DNA from 2 places in the Streptomyces sp. NPDC025784 genome. Region 2 is predicted to be linked to the other one. Evidence: predicted binding sites of a transcription regulator. Region 2 holds the regulator's gene; the other holds the start of a gene.
The links. The regulator HspR, encoded in region 2, represses chaperone genes until heat shock. The targets are predictions, from matches to a motif close to TTGAGNNNNNNNNNCTCAA.
Positions count from the first base shown of each region.

Region 1 (15,730 bases), on a different contig from region 2:
CGGCGTCCAGCTTCTTCACCGACGTGTCGAGTTCGGCGCTGGAGAGCGTCGGCTGGTCGGTCAGGCGCGCGAGGTAGCGGTCGGCGGTGCCGACATCGGGTCCGGTGACCGTGGAGTCGTAGGAGGACTTGGCGCTCTTCGGCGCCGTCTCCCGGAAGTCCGCGAGCGCCGCGTCCGAGCGGAGGCGGGCCTGCTGGGCCGCCGCGCTCAGCGCGTCCCGCTGCTTGATGTCGGCGGCGGACGAACTGCTGGTCGTGGTCGGCAGGCCGGTGGCCGGATCGATGACCGTCTGCGTGGAGCGCGGGACGGCGAGGGCCGCGAGGAGCAGGCCACGGGCGGCGGCGGACTGCTGGACCGCGGAGTCGAGTTCGGCGAGGGCGTGCGCGCCGGAGCCCGCGCGGGGCGGCAGCTGGTCGGCCAGGCCCTCGGCGAGGGCGTGGAGTTCGGTGATGGCGGCGGAGTACGCCTGGTGCGCCTCGAGGGCGGTGCTCTTGCCGGTGAGCGCGGACCTGCGCAGGGCGGAGATGCCGTCGAGATCCTTCAGGAGGGTCGCGGGGGCGTCCTCGTCCGCCCGCAGCTCCTCGACCTGCCGGTCGACCCGGGCGCTGCGCTGCTCCGAGGGTGCCTTGTCCTTCGGCCGCCCCGCGGCGACGTAGGACGTGACCTCGTCGCGCTCGTCGGCCAGCGAGTGCGCGAGGGTCAGCGCCTGCTGGGTCCGCTGGGCGAGCGTCACGAGATTCTGGGAGTCGTTCAGTTGCTCGGAGGCGGCGAGCACGGTCGGGGCTCCCGCGCCGGCGATGGCAGCCGCGACGACCGCCACGGCGACGATCAGCCGGTTGCGTACGTGGGCGCGCCTCCCCCGGCCCGCCGAGTCGCCGCCGTCGCCGGTGGCGGCCCCTGCCAATGGGCCCGAGGGCCCGGAGGGCCCGGTGGCCGTCTGCTTGCCTGTGCGCCTCGGCCGCGTCTTCTGCACCGGTGCTCGCATTCCTGACTCGTTAACCCATGGGCCCGGGTGACATCCCGTCAACTGCGGCGTCCGCCCGGTACGGCCCCGACCCTCCCAGTGCCGGTGGGCAGTGGTCCCGCATCATCTGACCCGCCACTCGAAGGAGTGAACCCCGGACGGGAGTTGGCGGGCAAGTTCCTCGGGCACCCGCCGACGCCTCGTACGGCGGGCCGGTTGGACGTCGGCGACGCCCTTTGGCAGTATTCGCCGCCACGCATTCCCGGAGTCGATCATTCCATGCCAAACCCGGCGCCTGAGCTGCTGGTCCGCAGGTGTTCGGCAACCGATGTCGCCCTTCCGTGGGCCTTGTGAAGGGCTCGTGCAGACTGGCTGGATGCGCACTGAACTCGTCTCGGAGCCGGGCGACCCGGGCCGCCCCAATGAGGACTTCGCATCGGTCGGGCTTCCCGCCTCGGGACAAGGGGGTTCACTGGTCGTCCTCGACGGGGTGACACCTCCCCAGGGGGAGTACGGCTGTCTGCATTCCGTCTCCTGGTTCTCCGCCCGGCTCGGCGGCGCTCTGACCGAACTGTCCGTTTCGCTCAGGGATTTGACCCTGACCGAGGTCCTGTCGCGTGCCATTCGGAGGGTGGCCGAGACCCATGCCGGCACATGTGACCTTTCTCACCCGCGCACGCCCCAGGCAACCGTGGTCCTCGCCCGGTGGTCCGCGACCGAGGTGGAGTACCTGGTGCTGTCGGACTCGGCCCTGCTGGTGGAGTCCCCCACCGGCGAGGTGACGGCGCTGCTGGACGACCGGCTGTCCCGCCTTCCGCGCGCCTCCCTCGCCACGGACGCCGTCGCCGACGCGACCGCGCGCAACAAGGAGGGCGGCTTCTTCACGGCGGCGGCGGATCCCGCGGTGGCCTCCCGCGCGGTGACGGGCACATTGCCGCGGGACTCCGTCCGCGCCCTGGCCGCGCTCACGGACGGCGCCACCCGCTGGACGGAGAAGTTCCGCGCGGGCGGCTGGTCCGAACTGCTCGCTCTCGTGCGGAAGGAGGGCGCGCAGGCCCTCGTCGACCGCGTACGGGCCCTGGAGGCCGCGGACGCGGAGGAGCGGGTGCATCTGCGCCGCAGCAAGACGCACGACGACGCAACGGTCGTGTACGTGGAGCTGTGAGCGGGGCCCGGCGGGGACGCGGGCGGGGTGCGGGGCCCGGCCGGGACGCGGGCGGGGTGCGGGGCCCGGCCGGGACGCGGCCGGGACGCGGGCGGGACGCGGGGCCCGCCCGGCAGGTCCGGGCCGGCCCGAGCGACGCCCCCTAGCGCTGTTCCATGCCCGTGTTCAGCTGGTGCAGCAGACGGGCGAGTTCGGCGACCTCGCGGGGGTCCCAGCCCGCGAGCTGGCGGACGTAACGCGCCCGGCGGGCCTCGCGGACCTTGCGGAAGCGTTCCCGCCCCTCGTCGGTGAGGTGGACGAGCCAGGCGCGGCCGTCGGCGGGGTCCGGCTCGCGGCCGACCAGGCCGAGGTCTTCGAGGGCCCGGAGCTGCCGCGACATCGTGGCCTTGCCGACGCCGATGTACGCGGCGAGTTCCGTGGCGCGCTGCCGGCCGCACTCCTCCAGCCGGAACAGCAGCCCGTACGCCGAGGACTCCAGGTCGGGATGGACCTCCCGGGCCATCTCGCCGGAGGAGGCGCGGGCGCGCCGCAGGAACACCGTCAACTCGCGTTCCAGCGCCGGGAATTCCTGGTCCACACCACTTCCCGACGCCGCGGATTCGACACGCTGCCCGCCGCCGTTTCCGTTGTCGTGCACGTCAGCACCCCTGACCCGGTTTCCCGATCCTGAAAGTTTCCGCCAGAACTCGCCATTGCCGCAGCTCCGTCAGTATTTCGCAGGCGTAGACCAACGGCAGCCTCCGACCCCTCTTCCCACGCCGTGCTCTACGTGCGTAGCTTCTTTACCAGGCACTTACTGGCATGCGCACGCCATTCCAGGTCGACGCGGACCTGACTCCCCAGTGCCACGGCGGCGCGCATGTCCGCGCACTCCCCCCACCGAGCTCCACCGAGCCCTTCGGAGGCACGCACATGCCCGTGCACAGATCCGGAACGGCCCACCGCCTGCGTCTGCTCGCGGTAGGAATCCTGCTCGCCGCGTTCTCCTCGCTCAGCACGCTCCCCTCGTCCGCCGCCGACACCCCGGCGCGGGGCACCGCCCGTATGGGCATGGGTGTCGTCGCGCACGACGGCCAGGGCGGCACCCCCAACAGCGGCGACGCCACCCAGACCGAAGGCGTCGACGTCTCCGGCCACCAGGGCAACGTCGCCTGGTCGACCCTGTGGAACAGCGGGGTCAAGTGGGCCTACACCAAGGCGACCGAGGGGACGTACTACACGAACCCGTACTTCGCCCAGCAGTACAACGGCTCGTACGACATCGGCATGATCCGCGGCGCGTACCACTTCGCGACGCCCGACACGACGACCGGCGCCACACAGGCCAACTACTTCGTCGACCACGGCGGCGGCTGGTCCCGTGACGGCAAGACGCTCCCCGGTGTCCTCGACATCGAGTGGAACCCGTACGGCGCCGCCTGCTACGGCAAGACGCAGAGCGCGATGGTCAGCTGGATCAGCAGCTTCCTCGCCCAGTACAAGGCCCGCACCGGCCGGGACGCCGTGATCTACACGGCCACCAGCTGGTGGGTCGACTGCACCGGCAACTACGGCGGCTTCGCCTCGGCCAACCCGCTGTGGATCGCCCGCTACGCCTCCGCCCCGGGCACCCTGCCGGCCGGCTGGTCCTACTACACGATGTGGCAGTACACGTCGTCCGGACCGACGGTGGGCGACCACGACAAGTTCAACGGAGCCCTCGACCGGGTGCAGGCACTCGCCAACGGCTGACACCGCTGGCGGACATGGGGAAGGCCCGGGCTCCCTCACGGACCCGGGCCTTCCCGTACCGGACGCACCGGCGGCGGCCGTCACGCCACCACCGGTGCCTCCGGGGTCATGCCGCGAGCGGTACCCGCGGGCTCGCGCCGTTCGTCGCCGGGGCGAGGGCCAGTTCGAGGACCTGGCGGACGTCCGTGACGGCGTGGACGTCGAGCTTCTCCAGGACCTCGGCCGGGACGTCGTCCAGGTCGGCCTCGTTGCGCTTCGGGATGATCACCGTGGTGACACCCGCCCGGTGCGCGGCGAGCAGCTTCTGCTTCACGCCGCCGATCGGCAGCACCCGACCGGTCAGGGAGACCTCACCGGTCATCGCCACGTCCGTGCGGACCAGACGGCCCGACAGGAGGGACGCCAGCGCCGTCGTCATCGTGACGCCCGCGCTCGGCCCGTCCTTGGGGACCGCGCCCGCCGGGAAGTGGATGTGCACACCCCGGTCCTTCAGGTCGCCGACCGGCAGCTCCAGCTCGGCGCCGTGGCTGCGCAGGAAGGACAGCGCGATCTGCGCCGACTCCTTCATCACGTCGCCCAGCTGACCGGTCAGGGTCAGCCCGGCCGCGCCCGTCTCCGGGTCGGCGAGCGACGCCTCCACGAACAGCACGTCGCCGCCGGCGCCCGTGACGGCCAGACCGGTCGCCACACCGGGCACCGCGGTGCGGCGCTCGGCCGGGTCCTGTGCGGACTCGGGCACGTGGTGCGGCCGTCCGATGAGACCGCGCAGGTCCGCCTCGGTCACCGTGAACGGCAGCTCGCGCTCACCCAGTTCGTGCTGGGCCGCGACCTTGCGCAGCAGCCGCGCGACGGCCCGCTCCATGTTGCGCACGCCCGCTTCCCGCGTGTACTCGCCGGCCAGCTTGCGCAGCGCACCCTCGTCGAGGGTGACCTCGTCCGGCTTGAGACCGGCCCGCTCCAGCTGGCGCGGGAGCAGGTGGTCCCGGGCGATGACGACCTTCTCGTCCTCGGTGTAGCCGTCGAGGCGGACCAGCTCCATACGGTCGAGCAGGGCCTCGGGGATGGCTTCGAGCACGTTGGCCGTGGCCAGGAACACCACGTCGCTGAGGTCGAGTTCGACCTCCAGGTAGTGATCGCGGAAGGTGTGGTTCTGTGCCGGGTCGAGCACTTCGAGCAGGGCCGCGGCCGGGTCGCCGCGGAAGTCCGACCCCACCTTGTCGATCTCGTCCAGCAGGACCACCGGGTTCATGGACCCGGCCTCCTTGATGGCACGGACGACACGGCCGGGCAGCGCTCCGACGTAGGTGCGCCGGTGGCCGCGGATCTCCGCCTCGTCCCGGACGCCGCCGAGAGCGACGCGGACGAACTTGCGGCCCATCGCGTGCGCCACGGACTCGCCGAGCGAGGTCTTGCCGACGCCGGGCGGGCCGACGAGGGCGAGCACGGCACCGCCGCGACGTCCGCCGACCACTCCGAGACCGCGCTCGGAGCGCCGCTTGCGCACGGCGAGGTACTCGGTGATCCGCTCCTTCACGTCCTCCAGACCGGCGTGCTCGGCGTCCAGCAGCGCCTTCGCGCCCTGGATGTCGTACTGGTCCTCGGTCCGCTCGTTCCACGGCAGTTCGAGGACGGTGTCGAGCCAGGTCCTGATCCAGCTGCCCTCGGGCGACTGGTCACTGGACCGCTCCAGCTTCTCGACCTCCTTGAGCGCGGCCTCGCGGACGTTCTCCGGAAGATCGGCGGCCTCGACGCGGGCACGGTAGTCGTCGGACTCGTCCTCGGGGGACTCGCCCTTCAGGTCGCGCAGCTCCTTGCGCACGGCCTCCAGCTGGCGCCGCAGCAGGAACTCGCGCTGCTGCTTGTCGACGCCCTCCTGCACGTCCTTGGCGATGGACTCGGCGACATCCTGCTCGGCGAGGTGCTCGCGGAGCTGCTCGGTGGCCAGCTTCAACCGGGCGACCGGGTCGGCGGTCTCCAGCAGCTCCACCTTCTGTTCGATGGAGAGGAACGGGGAGTAACCGGAATTGTCGGCAAGGGCGGAGACATCGTCGATCTGCTGTACACGGTCCACGACCTGCCAGGCGCCGCGCTTGCGCAGCCAGCTGGTGGCGAGGGCCTTGTATTCCTTGACCAGGTCGGCGACCCGGCCGGGCAGGGGCTCGGGCAAGGTCTCGTCGACCCGGGTGCCCTCCACCCACAGTGCCGCACCGGGGCCCGTCGTCCCCGCGCCGACCTTCACACGCCCGCGCCCGCGGATCAGCGCGCCCGGGTCGCCGTCGGCCAGGCGGCCGACCTGCTCGACGGTGCCGAGCACGCCGGTGCCCGCGTACGTCCCGTCGATACGTGGAACCAGCAGCACCTGCGGCTTGCCGGGCGTCGAACGGGCGGCGGCCTGGGCGGCCTCCACCGCGGCGCGTACATCGGTGTCGTTCAGGTCCAGCGGAACCACCATTCCGGGCAGCACGACCTCGTCATCGAGCGGCAGCACGGGCAAGGTGAGCGGTGTGGACGTCGAAGCCATGATCTCCCCTTCGGCAGTCAAGTTGAGCTATGCCGACTCAATGCTGGGCGCGCTTCGATTGTTCCCCGGGTTCCGTTCGCTGTGAGCGATCGCTCATTTCCGGGCCCGGCCCGAGGGCCCGCCGACGGCGGCCGGCCGGGGGAATGCCTGGTGGCGCCGGTGGTCGGCGCCGGTCGAGGGCCATGGTCCACGATCGGGCGAGGGCCGTGGTCGGCGGCGCCGGGCGACTCCGGTGCTCACGGTGCCACCCGTGCGCGCCGCACCAGGGGCCAGGTGGGGATCCCCACGGCGAGGGCCATCAGGTGTCCCCACTCGGTCATCGGTCGGTGAGGGCGATCAGGTCCGCGACGAACATCGCGCCGACCGTCGCCACGCGGGGGCCCGCCACGGGCACGTCCCCGGCGTCCGGTGCGGCGTCCCGGCCCGCGCGGCCACCGTGGCCGACCGTCCGACCGGGCGGCCCGTGCCCCACCGGGACACGTTCGGATGAATCCCCCGGGCGACCCCGGGCCGGCTGCCGCGCCGGAGGCCGGCGACGGCGCCCCTCGTCGCGGGGTCCGGCGGCGTCCGGCGGCGGGGTGTCCCCGCGGTCGCCGCCCCGGATACGGAAAATTCGGAGGCCCGCCCCGGCGGAAGTGCCAGGATGAGCGCCATGACCGCCTCGTACGACACTCCTGTAGTCATCGACCGCAGCGAGGGCCCCTACGGCGAGGTCGTGCTGCGGCGACACGGTGCGCTGCTGCAGATCATCGCCAACGGGTGCTTCCTGATGGACACTTCCGACGGCCGCTCGGAGCGTCTGCTCGTCGACGCCGCGTACGACGCCCTCGACGGGCGCCGGGAGCCGGACGTGCTCATCGGGGGTCTCGGCGTCGGGTTCTCGCTCGCACACGCCGCGGCCGATCCGCGCTGGGGGCGCATCACCGTCGTCGAGCGCGAGCCCGCCGTCATCGGCTGGCACCGGGCGGGCCCTCTGGGCGAGTTGTCCGCGGCGGCTCTCGCCGACCCGCGCACGGACATCGTCGAGGCCGATCTGCTCACTTACGTCAATGAGACATCCGACACGTACGACGCCCTCTGCCTGGACATCGACAACGGGCCCGACTGGACGGTCACCGAGAGCAACGAGGGGCTGTACGCGAACGCCGGACTGGCAAGCTGCGCAAGGGTGTTGAAGCCCGGCGGAGTACTCGCGGTCTGGTCGGCCCAGCCCTCTCCGGAATTTGAAGGAACCTTGCGGAATGCCGGGTTCCAACGGGTGCGTACCGAAGAGATCCCGGTTGCCCGGGGCGTTCCGGACGTCGTGCATCTCGCGGTCAGGCCTGGATAGCCGCGGCACGGTGACTGCCCGTACTCTGCTTCCCTGACGCGGATCATTCAAGCGTCAAGCGCAGTCATGGGATCACCCCACTGATTCCGGAAAGCACACCTCAGGGGCGGGCGATGGAGCAGACACACACCTCCCAAAACGGCACGGCGGCGACCCCGGGCGCTCAGCGCCGGGTGCTGGTGGTCGAGGACGACCCGACGATCGTCGACGCCATCGCGGCCCGCCTGCGTGCCGAGGGATTCCTGGTGCAGACCGCGGGCGACGGCCCGGCCGCCGTCGACACCGCCGAGGCCTGGCAGCCCGACCTGCTGATCCTCGACATCATGCTGCCCGGCTTCGACGGCCTGGAGGTCTGCCGCCGCGTGCAGGCCCAGCGCCCGGTGCCGGTGCTGATGCTCACCGCGCGCGACGACGAGACCGACATGCTGGTCGGGCTCGGCGTCGGCGCCGACGACTACATGACGAAGCCGTTCTCGATGCGCGAGCTGGCCGCCCGCGTGCACGTCCTGCTGCGGCGGGTCGAGCGCGCCGTGGTCGCGGCGTCGACGCCGCGCAGCGGCATCCTGCGGCTCGGCGAGCTGGAGATCGACCACGCGCAGCGCCGGGTCCGGGTCCGTTCCGAGGACGTGCACCTGACGCCCACCGAGTTCGACCTCCTGGTCTGCCTGGCGAACACCCCCCGCGCGGTACTCTCGCGCGAGCAGTTGCTCGCCGAGGTGTGGGACTGGGCGGACGCTTCCGGGACCCGCACCGTGGACAGCCACATCAAGGCCCTGCGCCGGAAGATCGGCGCCGAGCGGATCCGCACGGTCCACGGTGTCGGCTACGCGCTGGAGACCCCGACTCCCTGAGCCGGGTCGTCGGGACCTTCGAGGGGGCTGATGTGATGAGCGGGCTCGGGGAGCGCGGTGCCGGCCGGCGCGAGTCCGGCGGGCACGAGTTCGAAGAGCGCAGGAGCGTGAGCCCCTGGGGCGGCCTGCGGCCCTTCTCGATCAAGACGAAGCTGGGCACGCTCGTCGTCGTCGCCGTGTTCATCACGACCGGGCTGTCGATGATCGCGGTGCACACCAAGACCGAGCTGCGCTTCATCACGGTCTTCTCGATGATCGCCACGCTGCTGATCACGCAGTTCGTGGCGCATTCGCTCACCGCGCCGCTGGACGAGATGAACGCGGTCGCCCGGTACATCTCGCACGGCGACTACACGCGCCGGGTGAGCGACAACCGGCGCGACGAGCTCGGCGACCTGGCCGAGACGATCAACCTCATGGCCGACGAGCTGGAGGCCCAGGACCGCCAGCGCAAGGAGCTCGTGGCGAATGTCTCGCACGAGCTGCGCACCCCCATCGCGGGGCTGCGCGCCGTCCTGGAGAACGTCGTGGACGGCGTCTCCGCCGCGGACCCCGAGACGATGCGTACGGCCCTGAAGCAGACGGAGCGGCTGGGGCGCCTCGTGGAGACGCTGCTGGACCTGTCGCGGCTGGACAACGGCGTGGTGCCGCTGCACAAGCGGCGCTTCGAGGTCTGGCCGTATCTGTCGGGCGTGCTCAAGGAGGCCAACATGGTCTCCTCCGCGCGCGCGGGCATCGCCTCGGGCTCCGGCAGTCACACGCGCACCGACGTGCATCTGCACCTCGACGTGTCCCCGCCCGAGCTGACCGCGCACGCGGACCCGGAGCGGATCCACCAGGTGGTGGCGAATCTCATCGACAACGCGGTCAAGCACAGTCCGCCGCACGGCCGGGTGACGGTCAAGGCGCGGCGCGGCGACTACCCGGAGTCGCTGGCCCTGGAGGTCCTGGACGAGGGCCCGGGCATCCCGAAGTCGGAGTGGCACCGCGTCTTCGAGCGGTTCAACCGGGGCGGGGTGCCCGCGCCGCACGGGCCGGGAAGCGACGGCGGCACGGGACTGGGCCTGGCGATCGCGCGCTGGGCGGTCGATCTGCACGGCGGCCGGATCGGTGTGGCCGAATCTCAGCGGGGTTGCCGGATTCAGGTCACCCTTCCGGGGCTCCCCTCTCTGCCAAGTTGACGTAAAGTTCGAACCGGAGCCACAAGATCCATCCGTGTCGCCGCTGGCGGACACGTGTGATCAGGCAGAGGGCCGCGTGAGGACTGCCGCGACCCTGAGTCGCCATACCCGTTCCGAACCGGAACCTCGCTTGTTTCCCGCCATTTCCACGCCCGAAACACGCTTTCCGATGTGACTTACACGACGTTGGACGGGCCCGGCCTGACCTTCTCGGCCATGGGGGCGTAGCCTTTATTTCCGCTGTCCATCACCTTGTGAAGCGGAAGAGGGCGGTTGCCGCCGTGTCGCCACAGTCCCCCAGTAACTCGAGCATCTCGACCGATGACCAAGCCGGGAAGAACCCCGCTGCTGCCTTCGGTCCCAATGAGTGGCTCGTCGACGAGATCTATCAGCAGTACCTCCAGGACCCGAATTCGGTAGACCGTGCCTGGTGGGACTTCTTCGCCGACTACAAGCCGGGGGCGGCTGCCGCCTCGGCTCCGGCGGGTACTGCGGCCGCGGGGGCCGCAGGGACCACGATCACGCCGGCTCCGGCCGCTCCGGCCGCTCCCGCGGCCGCTCCCGCGGCCCCTGCCGCGCCCGCCGCGCCCGTGGCTCCGGCCAGGACCGCTCCGACGGCTCCCGCGGCCCCGAAGCCCGCGGCCGCCGCCCCGGCTCCCGCGAAGGCCGCCCCGGCCGCCGCCAAGCCGAAGGCCGCCGAGGCCACCGCGGCCGCCGGAGGTCCCGAGCTCGTCACGCTGCGCGGCCCCGCCGCCGCGGTCGCGAAGAACATGAACGCCTCCCTGGAGCTGCCCACGGCCACGTCCGTGCGCGCGGTCCCGGTGAAGCTGCTCTTCGACAACCGCATCGTGATCAACAACCACCTGAAGCGTGCCCGGGGCGGGAAGATCTCCTTCACCCACCTCATCGGCTACGCGATGGTGCAGGCCATCAAGGCCATGCCGTCGATGAACTACTCCTTCGCGGAGAAGGACGGCAAGCCGACCCTGGTCAAGCCGGAGCACGTCAACTTCGGTCTCGCCATCGACCTGGTGAAGCCCAACGGCGACCGCCAGCTCGTCGTCGCCGGCATCAAGAAGGCCGAGACGCTGAACTTCTTCGAGTTCTGGCAGGCCTACGAGGACATCGTCCGCCGCGCCCGTGACGGCAAGCTGACGATGGACGACTTCACCGGTGTCACGGTCTCCCTGACCAACCCCGGCGGCCTCGGCACCGTCCACTCCGTGCCGCGTCTGATGCCCGGCCAGTCGGTCATCATGGGCGTCGGCTCCATGGACTACCCGGCGGAGTTCCAGGGCACCTCCCAGGACACCCTCAACAAGCTCGGCATCTCGAAGGTCATGACGCTCACGTCGACCTACGACCACCGGGTGATCCAGGGCGCCGCCTCCGGCGAGTTCCTGCGCATCGTCGCGAACCTGCTGCTCGGCGAGAACGGCTTCTTCGACGAGATCTTCGAGTCGCTGCGGATCCCCTACGAGCCGGTCCGCTGGCTCAAGGACATCGACGCCAGCCACGACGACGACGTCACCAAGGCCGCCCGCGTCTTCGAGCTGATCCACTCCTACCGGGTCCGCGGCCACGTCATGGCCGACACCGACCCGCTGGAGTACAAGCAGCGCAAGCACCCCGACCTGGACATCACCGAGCACGGGCTCACCCTGTGGGACCTGGAGCGCGAGTTCGCCGTCGGCGGCTTCTCCGGCAAGTCGATGATGAAGCTGCGCGACATCCTCGGCGTGCTGCGCGACTCGTACTGCCGCACCACCGGCATCGAGTTCATGCACATCCAGGACCCGAAGCAGCGCAAGTGGATCCAGGACCGCGTCGAGCGCCCGCACGCCAAGCCCGAGCGCGAGGAGCAGCTGCGCATCCTGCGCCGGCTGAACTCCGCCGAGGCCTTCGAGACGTTCCTGCAGACCAAGTACGTCGGCCAGAAGCGGTTCTCCCTGGAGGGCGGCGAGTCCGTCATCCCGCTGCTCGACGCGGTGATCGACTCCGCGGCCGAGTCGCGCCTGGACGAGGTCGTCATCGGCATGGCCCACCGCGGCCGCCTGAACGTCCTCGCGAACATCGTCGGCAAGTCGTACGCGCAGATCTTCCGGGAGTTCGAGGGCAACCTCGACCCGAAGTCGATGCACGGCTCCGGCGACGTGAAGTACCACCTGGGCGCCCGGGGCACCTTCACCGGCCTGGACGGCGAGCAGATCGCCGTCTCGCTGGCCGCGAACCCGTCCCACCTGGAGACCGTCGACCCGGTCATCGAGGGCATCACCCGCGCCAAGCAGGACATCATCAACAAGGGCGGCACGGACTTCACGGTCCTGCCGGTCGCCCTGCACGGTGACGCGGCCTTCGCCGGCCAGGGTGTGGTCGCCGAGACGCTCAACATGTCGCAGCTGCGCGGCTACCGCACGGGCGGCACGGTCCACATCGTCATCAACAACCAGGTCGGCTTCACCGCCGCCCCGGAGTCGTCGCGCTCCTCCATGTACGCCACCGACGTGGCCCGCATGATCGAGGCGCCGATCTTCCACGTGAACGGCGACGACCCCGAGGCCGTCGTCCGCGTCGCTCGCCTGGCCTTCGAGTTCCGCCAGGCGTTCAACAAGGACGTCGTCATCGACCTGATCTGCTACCGCCGCCGCGGACACAACGAGTCCGACAACCCGGCGTTCACGCAGCCGCTGATGTACGACCTGATCGACAAGAAGCGCTCGGTGCGCAAGCTCTACACCGAGTCCCTGATCGGTCGCGGCGACATCACCCTCGAAGAGGCCGAGCAGGCGCTGCAGGACTTCCAGGGCCAGTTGGAGAAGGTCTTCACCGAGGTCCGCGAGGCGATCTCGGCCCCGGCCGAGGCGCACGTGCCCGACCCGCAGGCCGAGTTCCCGGTGGCCGTGCAGACCGCGGTCTCCCAGGAGATCGTGAAGCGGATCGCCGAGTCCCAGGTCAACATCCCCGACCACGTCACGGTCCACCCGCGTCTGCTGCCGCAGCTCCAGCGCCGGGCCGCGATGATCGAGGACGACACGATCGACTGGGGCATGGGCGAGACCCTCGCCATCGGTTCGCTGCTCCTGGAGGGCACCCCGGTCCGCCTGTCGGGCCAGGACTCCCGCCGCGGCACCTTCGGCCAGCGCCACGCGGTGCTGATCGACCGGGTCACGGGCGAGGACTTCACCCCGCTCCAGTACCTCTCGGACGAGCAGGCCCGCCTGAACGTCTACGACTCGCTGCTCTCCGAGTACGCGGTCATGGGCTTCGAGTACGGCTACTCGCTGGCCCGCCCGGACGCGCTGGTCATGTGGGAGGCGCAGTTCGGCGACTTCGTCAACGGCGCGCAGACCGTCGTCGACGAGTACATCTCGGCCGCCGAGCAGAAGTGGGGCCAGACGTCCGGCGTCACCCTGCTGCTCCCGCACGGCTACGAGGGCCAGGGCCCGGACCACTCCTCGGCCCGCATCGAGCGCTTCCTCCAGCTGTGCGCGCAGAACAACATGACGGTCGCCCAGCCGACCCTGCCGTCGAACTACTTCCACCTCCTGCGGTGGCAGGTGCACAACCCGCACCACAAGCCGCTGGTGGTCTTCACCCCGAAGTCGATGCTGCGCCTCAAGGCCGCCGCGTCGAAGACGGAGGAGTTCACCACGGGCGCCTTCCGTCCCGTCATCGGCGACGACTCGGTCGACGCCGCAGCGGTCCGCAAGGTCGTCTTCTGCGCCGGCAAGCTGTACTACGACCTCGAGGCCGAGCGGAAGAAGCGCGGCGTCACGGACACGGCGATCATCCGCATCGAGCGCCTGTACCCGCTGCCGGGTGCCGAGCTCCAGGCGGAGGTCAACAAGTACCCGAACGCCGAGAAGTACCTGTGGGCCCAGGAGGAGCCGGCGAACCAGGGCGCCTGGCCGTTCATCGCGCTCAACCTGATCGACCACCTCGACCTGGCGGTCGGCGCGGACGTCCCGCACGGCGAGCGCCTGCGCCGGATCTCGCGTCCGCACTCCTCCTCCCCCGCCGTCGGTTCCGCGAAGCGGCACCAGGCGGAGCAGGAGCAGCTGGTCCGTGAGGTGTACGAGGCCTAGTCCTCGGCGCACGACAGCCCGAAGGGCCCGGTGCCCGATCCCCGTCCGCGGGGTTCGGCACCGGGCCCTTCGGGCTTTTCGCTCGCGGCCCGGGCCACCGGCCGCCGGGCGTCCCGGTGAGCCGTCCCGGCACACATGCGGAAGCAGCCCACCCTCTTGACAAGAAACTTGACTGAAGATGACTGCGACTGTTGAAATTGCTGTATCGGGAAGTCGGTCGAGGAGACAGGACAGCGATGGGGGACGACAGCACAGTCGGCATCATCCTGGCCGGCGGCCGGGGGGAGAGGGCGAAGCCCATCACCCTGCAGTCCGCCGACTACATCCGCAGCAAGGCACTCATCCCGTTCGCCGGCAGACCGCTCATCGAGTGGATCGTCGAGTCCTGCCGTGACCAGGGCATCCGCTGCTTCTACGTGGTGGCGCAGGGAGCGGAGAACCGCAGTCAGATCAAGCTCGTCCTGGGCCACGGCGAGCGCTACGGCGTGGAGATCGACTACTCACGGGCCCGCTTCGACCAGTACAACGTGGGCTCCGGAGCGGCCACGCTGCACAATCTGGAGCAGTGGAACCTGACCGGCTCCGCGCTTGTCATGCCGGTTGACTCGCTGTTCGACTACTCGCTCGACGACCTGCGGGCCACCCACGAGGCGACCGACGCGGTGGTCACGGTGGCGGCCGTCCCCCGGACCCCGGAGGAGATCGCGGGGAAGTACGGCGTCATGCGGACCACCCGCGACGGCCTCGTCTCGGGCTTCCTGGAGAAGCCGCGACTGGGGCGTATCCACGAGGAGTTCGCCAGCACCGGGCTTCCGTGGGCGTCGTCCACGCTGCCCACCAACGCCGGGATGTACCTGATCGACTGCGCCCGGCTGCGGCTCGCCGCACGCACCCCCGAGCTGATCCGGCTCGCCCAGCAGCGTCTGGACTGGGGGCACGACCTGCTGCCCTGGCTGGTGGGTCACGATCAGCCGGTGGCCGTGGAACCCATCGCGCGCCTGGGCGACCTGGGCAGCATCGGCGACTACCTCGGCACGCTCGGCGAGGCCCTCAACGGCCTCTACCCGTACATGAACCGCGCGCTCGGCGACCCGCTCAGCGAGAAACCGCGCTACTGGATCCACGAGACGAGCCTGCGCACCAAGGACAGCGTGAGCGGTACGACCCTCGCCCAGAAGATCACCGAGGGCAGCGTCGTCCTCGGCCCCGGGGTGCGCATCGGCCGGCACGCCGAGATCGGCACCGGCGTCCACCTCCAGTACACGGACATCGGCGACGGTGTCGACGTCGCCGAGGGCGTACGGCTGGACCGGACGGTCATCGGGGACGGAGCCGTCATCGGCCCGCACGCGCACATCAGCGACTCGTACGTCGGCCCGATGGTCCAGGTGCAGTCGGACCGCCGTGCTCCGGTCCGGCTGGAACAGCACACCGCGGTCGGGGACGGCGCGCACCTGTGGCCGGGCACCCGGCTCTCCGGAGTCAGTGTCTATCCACGGCTGCGCGTCCCCGCCCTGTCGGGGGTGCCCGCCGGCACCCAGCTCACCAGCTCGGACGACGTGTTGCAGTGGATATGAAGCCTGCTCAGGAGAGTTCCGTGAAGAGTCCCATCGCCGTCATCGGCGGCACCGGCAGCGCGGCCCGGCTCGTCACACGCGAGCTGACGGCGCGAGGTGAGACCATCCGTGCCATCGGCCGCAGCACCCTGCGCGCCCATCGTCATCTGCCGCCCCAGGCCCAGTACTTCCTGGCCGACCTGCGGCGGCCCGGGCAGGACCTCGCGGAGGCCTGCGTCGAAGCCGTGCACCGCCCCACCGTCTGAGGGTTCCGACCGGCCCGGTTCACCCCGGGCGTCACGCGATCAGCGCGACCGACCATCCGCACACCAGCGAGGCAGATGAC
Region 1 covers NZ_JBVHMN010000019.1:191,503-207,232, reverse strand. The annotation lists gene ACZ4IF_RS34620 (sensor histidine kinase) at 1-985, opposite strand, end outside; gene ACZ4IF_RS34615 (protein phosphatase 2C domain-containing protein) at 1,341-2,129, shown strand; gene ACZ4IF_RS34610 (MarR family winged helix-turn-helix transcriptional regulator) at 2,272-2,766, opposite strand; gene ACZ4IF_RS34605 (lysozyme) at 3,042-3,860, shown strand; gene lon (endopeptidase La) at 3,967-6,381, opposite strand; gene ACZ4IF_RS34595 (hypothetical protein) at 6,698-6,853, opposite strand; gene ACZ4IF_RS34590 (spermine/spermidine synthase domain-containing protein) at 7,034-7,711, shown strand; gene ACZ4IF_RS34585 (response regulator transcription factor) at 7,825-8,562, shown strand; gene ACZ4IF_RS34580 (HAMP domain-containing sensor histidine kinase) at 8,598-9,743, shown strand; gene ACZ4IF_RS34575 (multifunctional oxoglutarate decarboxylase/oxoglutarate dehydrogenase thiamine pyrophosphate-binding subunit/dihydrolipoyllysine-residue succinyltransferase subunit) at 10,025-13,828, shown strand; gene ACZ4IF_RS34570 (sugar phosphate nucleotidyltransferase) at 14,065-15,405, shown strand; gene ACZ4IF_RS34565 (hypothetical protein) at 15,426-15,650, shown strand.
Region 1: a site for HspR is predicted at 6,404-6,422, ahead of lon (endopeptidase La). Genes of this name have one in related genera too.

Region 2 (15,730 bases):
GCGCACCATTCACCCCGACCGAACCGTCGACAACAACCTGCACATGATGGCCCTGTTGGGGCGGGGCGGTAAGAGCGGGGGCGTGCGGGATCGGTCACCCCGGGCCGACAACGGCCGGATGTCATGGGGCGGCGGTGCCCGGACAGGTCGGATCGGGCCGACGGGCCGGTCGGTGCGGACCGGCCGTGGTGCGTCACCGGAGGCGTGCTCCCGCGGTCGCGCCGTCCGTCGACTCCCGGACGGCCACGGGGAGGCGGCGAGCGTCCCCGTCCCGGGTCCGTCGTGCCGCCCCCGTCGCCGACGGCGAGGCCGTGCCGGGCGGCGGGGACGAGAACACCCCATGTCCTCCGGCCCGGCCGGGGACATGGGGTGCTTCGTCGTCGGGCTGTACCGCTTCACCGGCCCGGTGCCTTCGCACCGGGCCGGTCCCGGCTCACTTGACCGGCTCGGGCTCCGGCTCGCTCTCCGACTCGGCCTCGCCCGCCGGGGGCTCGTCGTCCACCGGCGTCCTGACGGACTCGAGGAGCAGCTGGGCGACGTCGACGACCTGGATGGACTCCTTGGCCTTGCCGTCGTTCTTCTTGCCGTTGACCGAGTCGGTCAGCATGACGAGGCAGAACGGGCAGGCGGTGGAGACGATGTCCGGGTTGAGCGACAGCGCCTCGTCGACACGCTCGTTGTTGATGCGCTTGCCGATCCGCTCTTCCATCCACATGCGGGCGCCGCCGGCGCCGCAGCAGAAGCCGCGCTCCTTGTGGCGGTGCATCTCCTCGTTCCTGAGGCCCGGGACCTTGCCGATGATCTCGCGCGGGGGCGTGTAGATCTTGTTGTGGCGGCCCAGGTAGCAGGGGTCGTGGTACGTGATGATGCCCTCGACCGGGGTGACGGGGACGAGCTTGCCCTCGTCGACGAGGTGCTGGAGCAGCTGCGTGTGGTGGATGACCTCGTAGTCGCCGCCGATCTGCGGGTACTCGTTGCCGATCGTGTTGAGGCAGTGCGGGCAGGTGGCGACGATCTTCTTCGCCGACCTCGGCTTCTTCGACTCGGGCGTGACGTTGCCCTCGTCGTCCATCTCCTCGCCGAACGCCGTGTTCAGCGCCATGACGTTCTCCATGCCGAGCTCCTGGAACAAGGGCTCGTTGCCGAGGCGGCGGGCGGAGTCACCGGTGCACTTCTCGTCGCCGCCCATGATCGCGAACTTGACGCCCGCGATGTTCAGCAGCTCGGCGAAGGCCTTGGTGGTCTTCTTGGCCCGGTCCTCCAGGGCGCCGGCGCAGCCGACCCAGTACAGGTACTCGACCTCGGTGAGGTCCTCGATGTCCTTGCCGACGACCGGCACCTCGAAGTCGAGCTCCTTGAGCCACTCCAGGCGCTGCTTCTTGGCCAGGCCCCAGGGGTTGCCCTTCTTCTCCAGGTTCTTGAGCATCGTGCCCGCCTCGGACGGGAACGCGGACTCGATCATCACCTGGTAGCGGCGCATGTCGACGATGTGGTCGATGTGCTCGATGTCCACCGGGCACTGCTCGACGCAGGCGCCGCAGGTGGTGCAGGACCACAGGACGTCCGGGTCGATGACGCCGTTCTCCTCGGCGGTGCCGATCAGCGGGCGCTCGGCCTCGGCGAGGGCCGCGGCGGGTACGTCCTTCAGCTGCTCCTCGGACGCCTTCTCCTCGCCCTCCATGGTCTTGCCGCCGCCGGCCAGCAGGTAGGGGGCCTTGGCGTGCGCGTGGTCGCGCAGCGACATGATCAGCAGCTTCGGGGAGAGCGGCTTGCCGGTGTTCCAGGCCGGGCACTGCGACTGGCAGCGGCCGCACTCGGTGCAGGTGGAGAAGTCCAGCAGGCCCTTCCAGGAGAACTGCTCGACCTGGGAGACACCGAAGACGTCGTCCTCGCCCGGGTCGGTGAAGTCGATCGGCTTGCCGCCCGAGGTCATCGGCTGCAGGCCGCCCAGTGCCGTGCCGCCGGTCGCCTCACGCTTGAACCAGATGTTCGGGAAGGCCAGGAAACGGTGCCAGGCCACACCCATGTTGGTGTTCAGCGAGACCACGATCATCCAGATGAACGACACGCTGATCTTGATCATCGCGACCAGGTAGACCAGGTTCTGGAGGGTGCTCAGACCCAGCCCCTTGAAGGCCACCACCAGCGGGTACGAGGCGAAGTACCCGGCCTCGTAACCCTCGACGTGGTGCAGCGCGCCCTCGAGACCGCGCAGCGTGTAGATCGCCAGACCGATGGTGAGGATGACGTACTCGACGAAGTACGCCTGACCCGCCTTGGAGCCCGCGAAGCGGGACTTGCGGCCCGGCCGCGAGGGCAGGCTCAGCAGCCGGATCACCATGAGGACGGCGATGCCCAGCACGGTCATCGCGCCGATGAACTCGGTGTACATCTCGAACGGCAGCCAGTCGCCGATGACCGGGAGCACCCAGTCGGCCTGGAAGAGCTGGCCGAACGCCTGGGCCAGGGTCGGCGGCAGCGTCAGGAAGCCGACGGCGACGAACCAGTGGGCGACGCCCACGATGCCCCAGCGGTTCATCCGCGTGTGACCGAGGAACTCGCGTACCAGGGTCACGCTGCGCTGGTAGGGGTTGTCGGTTCGGCTGCCGGCGGGCACCGGCTGACCCAGTTTGAAGTACCGGACGAACTGGCCGATGGCGCGTGCGAGCAGCGCAACGCCGACCACGGTCAGGACCAGCGACACGATGATCGCGGCGAGTTGCATTTGGGGGCTCCTCGGGCCTGCGAGGTGTTGCTCCGAGTGTGCACTCGAAGTGATTACTAAGCGGTAACTTATGCAGTCCGTCTGAGACTACCCACTTCTAGCGCCGCACTGTAGCCAGGAGTGCGGTGATCTGCGTCGCTGAGGGTTGCCTGAACAGGCGGTGTCACCCTTCCCCGCTCCGGGGTCCGGTGCCGCAGGTGCGAGGCGGTGGCGCCCCTCCCCGGTCCGGTCGCGAGACACCCGGCCGGTTCCGCCGTTCGCGGGGACACGTGACGCCCTGTCGTGCTAATCACACGATACTGTGACAACACGGCATAAATTTCTCGTCGTGTTGTACGGGATCGCCGCCGCCACCGCCGCCCTGCTCCTGACCGCCGCACTCGCCGCGCTGCTGCGGACGATCGCCCTGCGCCTCGGGGTGGTCGACCGACGGCGGGCCCGGCCGGTCGCCCTGCTCGGCGGGGTGGCCGTCATGGCCGGCACCGCACTGGTCGCCGCCCTCGGGGACTGGACGGACGTCGCCCCGCTCGGCCCGGAGGCCGGCCGGCTGCTGGTCGCCGCGCTCGGGCTCGCCGCGCTCGGGCTGGCCGCCGACCTGTGGACCGTGCCGCTCGCCGTGCGGGTCTGCGCCGTGACCGCCGCCGCCGCGCTGACCGTGCCCTATGACGTCCTCGGGCTGCCCGCCGGACTGCTGGCCGTCGCCTGGATCGTGTTCGTCACGCACGCCTTCGGCTCGCTCGACCACGTCGACGGGCTGATGGGGACCGTCGGCGTCGTCACCGCCTTCGCGCTCGCCGGGTGCGCGGCCGCCGAGGTCATGGACGGGCTCGCGGCACTGCTCAGCGTGCTGGCCGCCGCCCTCACCGGGTTCCTGATGCACGGCTGGCACCCGGCACGGATCGTGCCGGGGCGGTGCGGCTCGCTGTTCGCCGGGTTCGTGCTGGCCTCGGCCGCCGTGCTGGTGCACGCCGAGCGGGAGGCGGGCCCCGGGATCGCTGCCGGGTTCGCGCTCACGGCGCTGGCGACCGCCGACGCCGTCCTCGTCCTCGTCTCGCGGCGACGGGCCGGACGTCCGCTGCTGCGCCCCGGCCCCGACCACCTCGGCCACCGGCTGCGCCGGCTGGGGCTGACCCCGCAGGGGTGCCTGGTCGTCCTCGGTGCCGCGGCCTTCGCGGCGGTGCTCGTCGGCCTGCTGATCGACCTGGGCTGGGCGGGCACGGACGCCGCCTGGTGGGTGGCCGGGGTCGCCGCGGCCGTCGTCGCCGGGTTCGCCCTGCGGCCCGTGCGTGATCCGCGCGGCGCGCGGGAGAGGCGCATGGCGCGCGGCGCGCGGGAGACACGTATGGCACGGCAGACACGCCGGACGCGGCCGGCCCGCCCGGACCGCGTGCCCTCGCGCCCCTCGGTCCCCTCTCCCGGGGGTCCCGCGAGCGCCGGACGGGATGAGAATCCGTACGCCCGTGTCTGACGGAGGTCATGCCGCCGACCCGCTACCGTACGGAGAAACCACAGGTCAGGACTCTCCTGCGTGTAGGGAAGAGATAAGAGTTGAGTGTCCTCGACTCAGCTCTGTTGACCCAGACGCGAGGGTCATGCACACTTGAGTCCGTTCCACTCAAGTCATTGCTGGAGGAATCGAAATGGCACGTGCGGTCGGCATCGACCTGGGCACGACTAACTCCGTCGTCAGCGTTCTGGAGGGCGGCGAGCCCACCGTCATCACCAACGCCGAGGGTGCCAGGACCACGCCGTCCGTCGTCGCCTTCGCGAAGAACGGTGAGGTGCTCGTCGGCGAGGTCGCCAAGCGCCAGGCGGTCACGAACGTGGACCGGACCATCCGCTCCGTGAAGCGTCACATGGGCACGGACTGGAAGATCAACCTGGACGGGAAGGACTTCAACCCCCAGCAGATCTCCGCCTTCATCCTGCAGAAGCTGAAGCGCGACGCAGAGGCCTACCTGGGCGAGAAGGTCACGGACGCGGTCATCACCGTCCCGGCGTACTTCAACGACTCGGAGCGTCAGGCCACCAAGGAGGCCGGCGAGATCGCGGGCCTGAACGTCCTGCGCATCGTCAACGAGCCCACGGCCGCCGCCCTCGCGTACGGCCTGGACAAGGACGACCAGACCATTCTCGTCTTCGACCTCGGTGGCGGCACCTTCGACGTGTCCCTCCTGGAGATCGGTGACGGCGTCGTCGAGGTGAAGGCCACCAACGGTGACAACCACCTCGGTGGTGACGACTGGGACCAGCGTGTCGTCGACTACCTGGTCAAGCAGTTCCAGTCCGGTCACGGCGTGGACCTGTCCAAGGACAAGATGGCCCTCCAGCGCCTCCGCGAGGCGGCCGAGAAGGCCAAGATCGAGCTGTCCTCGTCCACCGAGACCTCGATCAACCTGCCCTACATCACGGCGTCCGCCGAGGGCCCGCTGCACCTGGACGAGAAGCTCACGCGCGCCCAGTTCCAGCAGCTGACGGCCGACCTGCTGGAGCGCTGCAAGACGCCGTTCCACAACGTCATCAAGGACGCCGGCATCCAGCTGTCCGAGATCGACCACGTCGTTCTCGTCGGCGGCTCCACCCGTATGCCCGCCGTCGCCGAGCTCGTCAAGGAGCTGACCGGCGGCAACGAGGCCAACAAGGGTGTGAACCCGGACGAGGTCGTAGCCATCGGCGCCGCCCTCCAGGCCGGTGTCCTCAAGGGTGAGGTCAAGGACGTCCTGCTCCTCGACGTGACCCCGCTGTCCCTCGGTATCGAGACCAAGGGCGGCATCATGACCAAGCTCATCGAGCGCAACACCACGATCCCGACGAAGCGCTCCGAGATCTTCACGACGGCCGAGGACAACCAGCCGTCCGTGCAGATCCAGGTCTACCAGGGCGAGCGCGAGATCGCGGCGTACAACAAGAAGCTCGGGATGTTCGAGCTGACCGGTCTGCCGCCGGCGCCGCGTGGCGTCCCGCAGATCGAGGTCGCCTTCGACATCGACGCCAACGGCATCATGCACGTGACCGCGAAGGACCTCGGCACGGGCAAGGAGCAGAAGATGACCGTCACCGGCGGCTCCTCGCTGCCGAAGGACGAGGTCGACCGCATGCGCCAGGAGGCCGAGAAGTACGCGGAGGAGGACCACGCCCGCCGCGAGGCCGCCGAGACCCGCAACCAGGGCGAGCAGCTCGTCTACCAGACGGAGAAGTTCCTCAAGGACAACGAGGACAAGGTCCCCGGTGACGTCAAGACCGAGGTCGAGGCGTCCGTCGAGGAGCTGAAGGCCGCGCTCAAGGGCGAGGACACCGCCGAGATCCGCACGGCCACCGAGAAGGTCGCCGCCGTCTCGCAGAAGCTGGGCCAGGCCATGTACGCCGACGCCCAGGCCGCGCAGGCCGCCGGCGGCGCCGAGGGCGCCCCGGGCGCCGAGCAGGCCAAGGCCGACGACGACGTCGTCGACGCCGAGATCGTCGACGAGGACCGCAAGGACGGTGCCGCGTGACGGAGGAGACCCCGGGTTTCGACGAGAAGCCTGACGTCCCCTCCGGCGCCACCCCTGACGACGCCGAGCCGAAGGCCGCCCCCGAAGAGGGGGCGGCCCCGGCCGGGGACGCGGCAGCAGCCGACCGGACGGCGGGCCTGACGGCCCAGCTGGACCAGGTGCGCACGGCGCTCGGCGAGCGCACGGCGGACCTCCAGCGGCTGCAGGCCGAGTACCAGAACTACCGCCGCCGGGTCGAGCGCGACCGGATCGCGGTCAAGGAGATCGCTATCGCGAACCTCCTGACCGAGCTCCTGCCCGTGCTCGACGACATCGGCCGCGCGCGGGAACACGGCGAACTGGTCGGCGGCTTCAAGTCGGTGGCCGAGTCGCTGGAGACCGTCGCGGCGAAGATGGGGCTCCAGCAGTTCGGCAAGGAGGGCGAGCCCTTCGACCCGACGATCCACGAGGCCCTGATGCACTCGTACGCGCCGGACGTCACGGAGACGACGTGCGTGGCGATTCTGCAGCCGGGGTATCGCATCGGCGAGCGCACCATCCGCCCCGCGCGGGTGGCCGTCGCCGAACCCCAGCCGGGGGCCCAGACGGTCAAGGCGGACTCGCCGGAATCCGCAGAGACCGCCGACGACAAGGAGAACGGTGGCCCGGACGAGGGCTGACGTTGAACGGATAAGGAAGGAGGGACGTCGAGGATGAGCACCAAGGACTTCATCGAGAAGGACTTCTACAAGGTCCTCGGCGTCCCCAAGGACGCCACCGAGGCCGAGATCAAGAAGGCGTACCGGAAGCTCGCCCGCGAGTTCCACCCGGACGCCAACAAGGGCAACGCCAAGGCCGAGGAGCGCTTCAAGGAGATCTCCGAGGCCAACGACGTGCTCGGCGACCCCAAGAAGCGCAAGGAGTACGACGAGGCCCGCGCCCTCTTCGGCAACGGCGGCTTCCGGCCGGGTCCCGGCGCCGGTGGCGGATCCTTCAACTTCGACCTGGGCGACCTCTTCGGAGGCGGCGCCCAGGGCGGCGGCACCGGGGGTTTCGGCGGCGGCATCGGCGACGTCTTCGGGGGCCTGTTCAACCGCGGTGGCGCCACCACCGGCACCCGTACGCAGCCCCGGCGCGGCCAGGACATCGACACCGAGGTCACGCTGAGCTTCACGGAGGCCGTGGACGGCGCGACCGTACCGCTGCGCATGACCTCGCAGTCGCCCTGCAAGGCCTGCTCGGGCACCGGCGACAAGAACGGCACGCCGCGCGTGTGCCCGACCTGTGTCGGCACCGGCCAGGTCGCGCGGGGTTCGGGCGGCGGGTTCTCGCTCACCGACCCCTGCCCGGACTGCAAGGGCCGCGGCCTGATCGCGGAGCACCCCTGCCTGGTCTGCCATGGATCGGGGCGCGCCAAGTCCTCCCGGACCATGCAGGTCCGTATCCCGGCCGGAGTCAGTGACAGTCAGCGGATCCGGCTGCGCGGCAAGGGCGCTCCCGGCGAGCGGGGCGGCCCGGCGGGTGACCTGTACGTCACCGTCCACGTCGACGCCCACCCGGTCTTCGGCCGCAAGGACGACAACCTCACCGTCACGGTGCCCGTCACCTTCGCGGAGGCGGCGCTCGGCGGAGAGGTCCGCGTCCCGACGCTCGGCGGACCGCCGGTCACCCTCAAGCTGCCCCCGGGCACGCCCAACGGCCGCACCATGCGCGCCCGTGGCAAGGGCGCGGTCCGCAAGGACGGCACCCGGGGCGACCTCCTGGTGACCGTCGAGGTGACGGTCCCCACCGACCTCTCGGGCAAGGCGCGTGACGCCCTGGAGGCGTATCGCGAGGCGACCGCGGGTGAGGACCCGCGGGCGGAGCTGTTCCAGGCCGCGAAGGGAGCATGAAAGAGATGGACGGTCGTCGACGCAACCCGTACGAAATGACCGAGGAGACTCCGGTCTACGTCATCTCGGTGGCGGCCCAGCTCTCCGGACTGCACCCGCAAACACTTCGCCAGTACGACCGCCTGGGCCTGGTCTCGCCCGACCGCACCGCGGGGCGGGGCCGGCGCTACTCGGCCCGCGACATCGAACTGCTGCGCACCGTCCAGCAGTTGTCGCAGGACGAGGGCATCAACCTGGCCGGCATCAAGCGCATCATCGAACTGGAGAACCAGGTCGCCGCGCTCCAGTCCCGCGTCGCCGAGCTCCAGTCGGCCCTGGACGGCGCGGCCGCAGCGATGCAGCAGCGTGAAGCGGCCGTCCACGCCTCCTACCGCCGTGACCTGGTCCCCTATCAGGAGGTCCAGCAGACGAGCGCACTGGTGGTGTGGCGCCCCAAGCGCCAGCCCGAGTAGCACAAGCGCCACGAAGGGGCCCGGAGGTCGAACCTCCGGGCCCCTTCGCGTCGTTCCCGCCGGGGCGCGGCGGCGGTGCGGCCGCGCGGTCGCCCGTCTTCTTCGGTGTGCCCGCGAATGCCGTGTTCACAGAGAACTGCCGCTTGTGGGCCGGATATGGCAATTCATCGCGGCTGCGGCGTTTGCGCCCGCAGAAGTGAACGGGCCGCCCGGTGTGGCGGGTGAGGGGGCGAAGGGGCCGCGGACGCCGTCTCCCCGGCCGGTTCCACGAGTTCCTCCGGGCGGTTCCGGACCGCCTGGGGTGGGTGGATTTCCGGCCGATCGGCGCCCCTGACCACGGCAGTTGGCCGTGCGGACGTGGATGACAGAAGGTGAAGCCGAGGGGATTGGTGGAAGAGAGGGCGTACCCTCTTCCCATCGTGTTCACTTGGGGAACACAGAACGCCGTTGCCATCTCGTTAAGTGGTTACTCCTTGACGCTGAGGTGATCGCCGCGTTGGCTTTCAGCCACCTGGGTCGCAATGCTGCAACCTCGCCCGGAAGGCACCTGATGTGAACACTCGTAACACCCGTCTGCGTCGTACCGTCATATCCCTGGCGTCGTCCGCCATGGCCGTGTCACTCGCCGGCTGCGGCGTCGTGGACGGAATCGGCGGCGACGGAACCAAGGCCAGCCCTTCGAAGGGCGACGACATCACGGTGGGCCTGCTCCTCCCCGAGAAGGAGAACAGCCGTTACGAGAGGTTCGACTACCCGATCATCAAGGAGACGGTGGAGAAGCTCACCAGCCACAAGGGCACGGTCTCCTACGCCAACGCCCAGCAGGACGCGGCCAAGCAGAACGACCAGCTCCAGCAGATGGTCGACGACAAGGTCGACGTGATCCTCGTGGACGCGGTGGACTCCAAGGCCATCGCCGCCGGTGTGAAGAAGGCCAAGGACGCGGGCATCCCCGTCATCGCCTACGACCGGCTCGCGCAGGGCCCCATCGACGCGTACATCTCCTTCGACAACGAACTCGTCGGCGAGGTCCAGGGCAAGGCCCTGCTCCAGGCGGTCCAGGACGAGAGCGGCAGCGCCACCTCGAAGAAGATCATCATGATGAACGGGTCGCCCACCGACCCGAACGCCGCGCAGTTCAAGGCGGGCGCCCTGTCCGAGCTCAAGGACAAGGTTGTCATCGCCAAGACGTACGACACCACGGACTGGAACCCGGTCAACGCCAAGGCCAACATGGAGAAGGCCATCACGGCCGTCGGCCTCGACAACATCGCGGGCGTCTACTCCGCCAACGACGGCCTCGCGGGCGCGGTCATCGACGTCCTGAAGACCGCCGGCGTCAGCAAGGTCCCGCCGGTCACCGGCCAGGACGCCGAGCTGAACGCGGTGCAGCGCATCGTCAAGGGCGACCAGTACATGAGCGTCTACAAGTCGTACCCGCAGGAGGCCAGCGCCGCCGCCGAGATGGCCGTGGCGAAGGTCCAGGGCCGGTCGATCGAGTTCGACGCGCTCACCCGCGACAAGGTCGACAGCCCCACGAACAAGGGCATCCCGGCCCAGCTCGTGCCCGTCGTCGACCTCACCAGGGAGAACATCGACGACACGGTGATCCAGGACGGCATCTACACCGTCAAGCAGATCTGCACGGCCGCGTACAAGGCGGCGTGCAACTCCGCCGGCCTCAAGTAGGGCGACGGCTGAACCGATCCGGGCCCGTGGGTGTCTCACAGGGGGACCGCACGCCGTGGTGCCGTCGTGGACCCGGCGCCGTGCGGTCGTCCCGCCGTCGTCCCGCTGGAGGCACCCCGTGGCCATGATCGGCCTGTTCTGGATCACCGAGGAGAGCGTGTACCTGGGCGCCCAGCCCGAGGGGCACGCGCGCGGTGTGCGGCTCACGGCCGCGGGGATCCAGGCCGTGGGCGCGGACCAGCAGGCCTTCTGGCCGTGGCCGCGGGTGCGCGGTGTCGCCGTGCACCACGCCCCGGTGCGGTCCAGCACGCGCTGGCTGGTGAACAGCGTGGCCGACACGGTCATCGACCTGGCGACGGGCGGCGCCGACACCCCGCCCGCCTTCGAGGTCCACGTCCGCACGGACACGGAGACGGCCGAGCTGACCGTGTACGGCGCGGCCGTGGGCGGCTACGTCCAGTCCGAGTACGAGCTCTCCGTCGAGCTGCTGGAGCGGCTCGTGGACGGCACGGTGGACGTGGACCGGCTGCTGGAGTGGGGACGCACGGACGGGGCCGGAGCGACGCCCTGGCGCCCCGCCCGCGAGGCCCTGCTCAGGAGCTGGGCCTCCGGGTGACCGCGGCCCGCCGGGCGTCCTGGCCGTGGGCCCCCGGCGGCCGTACGCGCGGCCCGGCCCGCCCCGACGGAGGACGCCGTCGGCGCCGTCTGCGGTGCGGCCCCCGGCACGATCTCGGGTGCGGCCTCGGAGCCGGTCTCCGGCAGCAACGACCGGCCGTCCTTCCTGCGCCTCTCCGGGGCCGTGGTCTGCCGGTCGGTCGTCTTCGTCGGGCTCGGCACGTTCATCTCGCTCTACGCGTCCCGGCGCGCCCCGGGCGGTGAAGTCGCGGGCACGACAGCCCTGTTCGTGCTCTGCCTCGGCGGCGCCGCGGGCACGCCGGCCGGGGGGACGGCTCGCCACCCGGTACGGCCGTGTGCGGGTCGTACGGTGGTCGTACGCGCTGACGGGGCCTCGCCGTCGCGGGGGTCGTCCTCGTCCCCGGGCCGCTGCTCCATCTCTTCGTCGCCCTCGCGTCGGCCGGCCTGTACGTGCCCTTCTCGCTGCACATCACCCTGGGCCAGGACTGCCTCCCCACACGCATGGGCACCGCGGGCGGGGTCACCCTGGGCCTGACCGTCGGCGTCGGCGGGCTCGCGAGCCCCCTCATCGGTCATCCGGCCGACGTCACGTCCCTGCGTACCGCCCTGCTCCCGCTGATCGTCCTGCCCGCCGTCGGCTGCCTCTTCCTGCGCCGCCTGCGGGAGCCGGCTGCGGCCGGGCCGTGACGCGACCGGCGCCGTCCGCAGGCCGTCGTGTTCGGGCCACCTGTGCGCGCCAGTACGTGATGCGGACGTCCCGGCCGGTTCGACGATGTCCGGAGAGGCACGCCATGTCGCGGTGTGCCTGGAGTGCATGAGGCCCAGCGGTGAGCGGTGATCAGGACACCGTGCCCCGGGCGAGGGCTTGTTGTCGCCCTTCGCGAAGAGCTGGGGAACTGAATGAACCCGCCGAAAGAGGGGTGTGGGAAGAGGACGGCAGCACGCTTCACTGTTCCTTGCCCGTCCCGCTCTCGGAGAGCGCGAGGGCCATTTCCTGCATCACGTAGGGAATGGACATGAGTCTGTCCACGATTCGACAGGCTTTCTGACGAGAGAAGGAAGAAGGTGCAATGAGCAGGAGAGGAATGCGACGAGCTGCGGTTGGCGCGCTCACCGTGATCGCTGTTGCGGGAGCGTCGCCGGCGTTCGCGCTTTCGGCCAGTCGGGGTGGTGCCCGCGGTTGGACGGAACAGTCCGCCACGGTCATGAACATCCAGGACACCCAGGATGACGGCCATGACGTGAAGGCGGAGTACTACAGGACCGCCCACCCGAGCGACAAGCTCACGCTGTGGAACAAACAGTCCTACGACGGCACGCATTTCGAGGACAACGACGGCAACGCCTGGACCGTGGAGAGCGGGAAGCATTCCACGATCTTCAAGATGCAGGTCTGCGAGGTGTACGACAACTGGCCTGACGCCTGCAGCGGTTGGGTGGAGTGATCGCCGCTGGGACCGGGTGATCCGGCTCGACGAGCCGGAGGGGTGGCGGCCGATGGTAGCGGCCGCCACCCCTCCGCTCGCGGTGAGTCTACTCCGCAAGTGGGGTGACGCCGCCGTTCGGAATGCGGCAAGCGGCAGGGAATTCTCTCTGGAGGTACAAGTGGGCGGCTACGCCGGGCGGGTCGTGCTCGAAGTCGAGGATCTGAAGTATGGGTTGCCGGGCCGGTCACTGCTGGCAGGTATTGGTCTCCGCGTCGCTGCGGGGGAATCTGTCGCGGTCACGGGAGCCAGCGGTAGCGGCAAAACAACGCTGTTGACATGCATCCTCGGTCTCATCAAACCCGACGCGGGTGTGGTGCGTATTGCTGGTGTCGATCAGGGAGGCCTGTCGCCCCGCGCACTTGCCCGGCACCGGCGTGAAAGTGTCGGAATGGTCTTCCAATTCGGTGAACTGCTCCCGGAACTGTCTCCATTGGAGAATGTGGCCCTGGCGGGGCTACTGGCCGGAATGAAGGCTGGCGATGCGTATGCCCGTGCCGCTGACCTGCTCGATGAACTGGGTGTGCGGCTGGAGGACTCGTCGACTGCGACTCTGTCCGGCGGTGAACGGCAGCGAGTCGCGGTCGCACGGGCATTGATGAACGACCCCGCTCTGCTCCTCGCGGACGAACCCACCGGGGCACTGGACCGCATGCACCGCGACGCCGTGGCAGAACTGCTGTACAGCGTTCCGCGGCAACGAGGCTGCGCTCTCCTGGTGGTGACCCACGACGTCAGCGTCGCACAGCGAGCGGATCGGCAGGTCCGACTCGATGAGGGCCGGCTGTCGGCCGGTGCTTCGGAGACGGGGGAGGCCGCGTGAAGGACAGGGGGCTGTTCCGTCACTTGCTGCGCATGGGGCGCACGGCTGCTCTGGCCGCGGAAGCGGGGCGGGTGCGCTTCTGGGCCTTGGTCCTGGCCACGTCTCTCTTGTCCCTCGCGGCTGGTGGTCTGGTGCTGGCCTCCGCTTCCTTCGAGGCCCGCGCGGAGCGCAGTGTCGCGAGATCTCCTCGCCTCGTCGCCGCCTATCCGCACGAGACCGCTCGGGCGCTCTGGGCGCCGACCACGGCAAGCATCGGGACCATGCCGTACGACGTCGTCTACATCGAACCGATACGCAAGGGCGCGCCGCTCCCTCCAGGCCTCTCCCACTGGCCGGCGCCGGGGGAGGCGGTTCTTTCGCCTGCCCTGGTGAACTCCTTCAAGAGTCGGCTCGCATTGGGGCAGTTCGGGCGCTTCGGCGGTGTCATCGGTGCTGACGGCCTCGAAGCGCCGGCGGAGCGCTTCGCATATGTGCGGCCCAGCGCGGAGATGCTCGACAGATCGAAGATGTTCGAGATCAGTGGTTTCGGTCCGGAGGCATCTGCGGGATTCGTCGGAGAGAGTGTTCACAACTTTGGGGCGCAGAAATTCTACGCCGCGTATGCCGGATTGGTCCTGCTCCCGGTGGCTCTCCTCGTGGTCATCGCGGCGCGAGTCGGAGCGGCTCCCCGAGACAGGCGTACGGCACTGCTCGGAGCTCTGGGTGCCGGGAAAACAGCCCGACTTGCCTTCACGCTCGGCGAGGCCGCGCTTCCTGTCGCATGGGGAGCGGCACTTGCGGCGTCGATTGCGTCGATCCCGCTTCTACGGGACTCGGAGTTCCCACTCGTGGAGTTCGTCCTGTCGAAAGCGGACGCTCGGCACGCATGGCCGGCGCTCCTGCTCTGTCTGGCCGGTGTTCCGATCGTGGTGCTCTTCGTGGCCATCTTCCTTCAGCCGGGCTTTCGGCGGGTCGGCCGCACCAGGCCGGGTTCCCTGCCGACTCGCAGAGCGTGGACGGTATGGGTCTTTCCTTTCGCACTGCTGGCCACCGTGCGAGGTACAGAACTTGCTCCTCTTGAGTTCCGAATAGCTGTGTACGCCAGTGGCTGTGTGATCGTGCTGGCGACGCTGCCCGCGGTCATCGGGGTCGCGGTGGGCCGGCTCGGTCCGTTCATGGCGAGCGTCGGCCGACGGGCGGGGGCTCCTGGGCTTCTCGTCTCCGGGCGCCGACTCGGGGTCGGGTCGCGTTCAGTGGCGAGACTGGTGGCTTCCATGGTGATCGCGATAGGGCTTGCCGCCCAGACACAGCTGTGGACGGGAGTGTTCGGCGATCTCACGCAGAGCGCGATTGAGACGCAGAAGAAAGTGGGGACGACTGTCCTGAGAGTCACTCCCTACGCAGGAGCCGACCGGGTGCGGATCTTCGAGAGCGAGCTTCCTTCGGGCGACCTGCTCCTGGCTGTAGGACAGACCGCCGACCGGGTCGAGATCGTCGGTGACTGCGTGGCCCTTCGGGAGATCGGTCTTCCATGTTCCGATATGGCAGCGCGGATCTCCACGGCGAACGGAGATGTACGTCTTCGCGAAATCCTGAGCAGAACAGCAGTCGCGCAGGGGGCGAAGGGATACGCGCGACGCGGTCCGGTCTCCTACACCGGTGGCAGCAGGGGTGGTTCACCGACTTTGCTGGTCGTCGGGCACGGCCGCAAGCAGCTGTCGGTATCGGAAGTTCAGGAGGTCGCCGGCCGCTCCCTTGCGATGAAGGCATCTGTCCGCCCTCTGGGCGACGTGTCCGACACGGGCAAGTTGAAGACGGCCACCGACTGGGTTCGGCTCATGTCGCTGATCGGTGTGGGCGTGATCGGTCTGGTGGCCGGGACCAGCGCGATGGCTGAATTCCTCCGCTTCGGACGGGAGCTTGCCCCGCTGTCCGTGTTGACGGGCAGCCGCCGTATCTTCCGGTCGGTGGCCATGTGGTCCCTGTTGATGCCTTCGGTCCTGGCTGCGGCGTTCGGGCTGGTGGTCTCATGGTGGCTGGCCACCCCGCTCGCCAATACTTCTGTGACAACACCCGTGTCCATGGCGCCCATCGCTCTCGGTGCGCTCGCCTGTGCTCTGGGGCTTGCCGTATGGGGAGCGTACGCAGCCGTGCGAACGGCAGAGATGTGGAAGCCGTCATCGGACTGAGGCACAGGAGTTCATCTCGCTTACGCATGCAGATAGAGGACTCTGTGACGAGGTGTTCCCCCAAGACTGGGGAACGAGCTGTTCGCACCACTGGGCCTGCCAGACGATTCGGGCGGCCTGTATGCGATTCTCGGCGCCGATGCTCTCGTAGATCGTGCGAATGTGCTCTTTCACGGTGTGCGTGCTGATGCTGAGCTTCCTGGCGATGGCGGGGTTCGAGAGTCCTTCACCGAGGAGACCCAGGATTTCCCGGCATCTTGGGCTGAGCCGGTTCAACCGCTCACGAGCGGCGTTCACGTCGTCCGCCGCTCCACCGGGTTCGAGGTAGCGAGCGACCAATGGATGGGCCACCTCCGGCGCGAGCGCCACGCTGCCGGCGACAGCCGCTCGC
Region 2 covers NZ_JBVHMN010000003.1:444,840-460,569, forward strand. The annotation lists gene ACZ4IF_RS11555 ((Fe-S)-binding protein) at 434-2,725, opposite strand; gene ACZ4IF_RS11560 (MraY family glycosyltransferase) at 3,054-4,193, shown strand; gene dnaK (molecular chaperone DnaK) at 4,366-6,216, shown strand; gene grpE (nucleotide exchange factor GrpE) at 6,213-6,875, shown strand; gene dnaJ (molecular chaperone DnaJ) at 6,909-8,087, shown strand; gene ACZ4IF_RS11580 (heat shock protein transcriptional repressor HspR) at 8,093-8,539, shown strand; gene ACZ4IF_RS11585 (sugar ABC transporter substrate-binding protein) at 9,092-10,228, shown strand; gene ACZ4IF_RS11590 (hypothetical protein) at 10,353-10,844, shown strand; partial or broken gene ACZ4IF_RS11595 (MFS transporter) at 10,920-11,551, shown strand; gene ACZ4IF_RS11600 (hypothetical protein) at 12,070-12,309, shown strand; gene ACZ4IF_RS11605 (ABC transporter ATP-binding protein) at 12,470-13,171, shown strand; gene ACZ4IF_RS11610 (hypothetical protein) at 13,168-15,339, shown strand; gene ACZ4IF_RS11615 (LuxR C-terminal-related transcriptional regulator) at 15,328-15,730, opposite strand, start outside.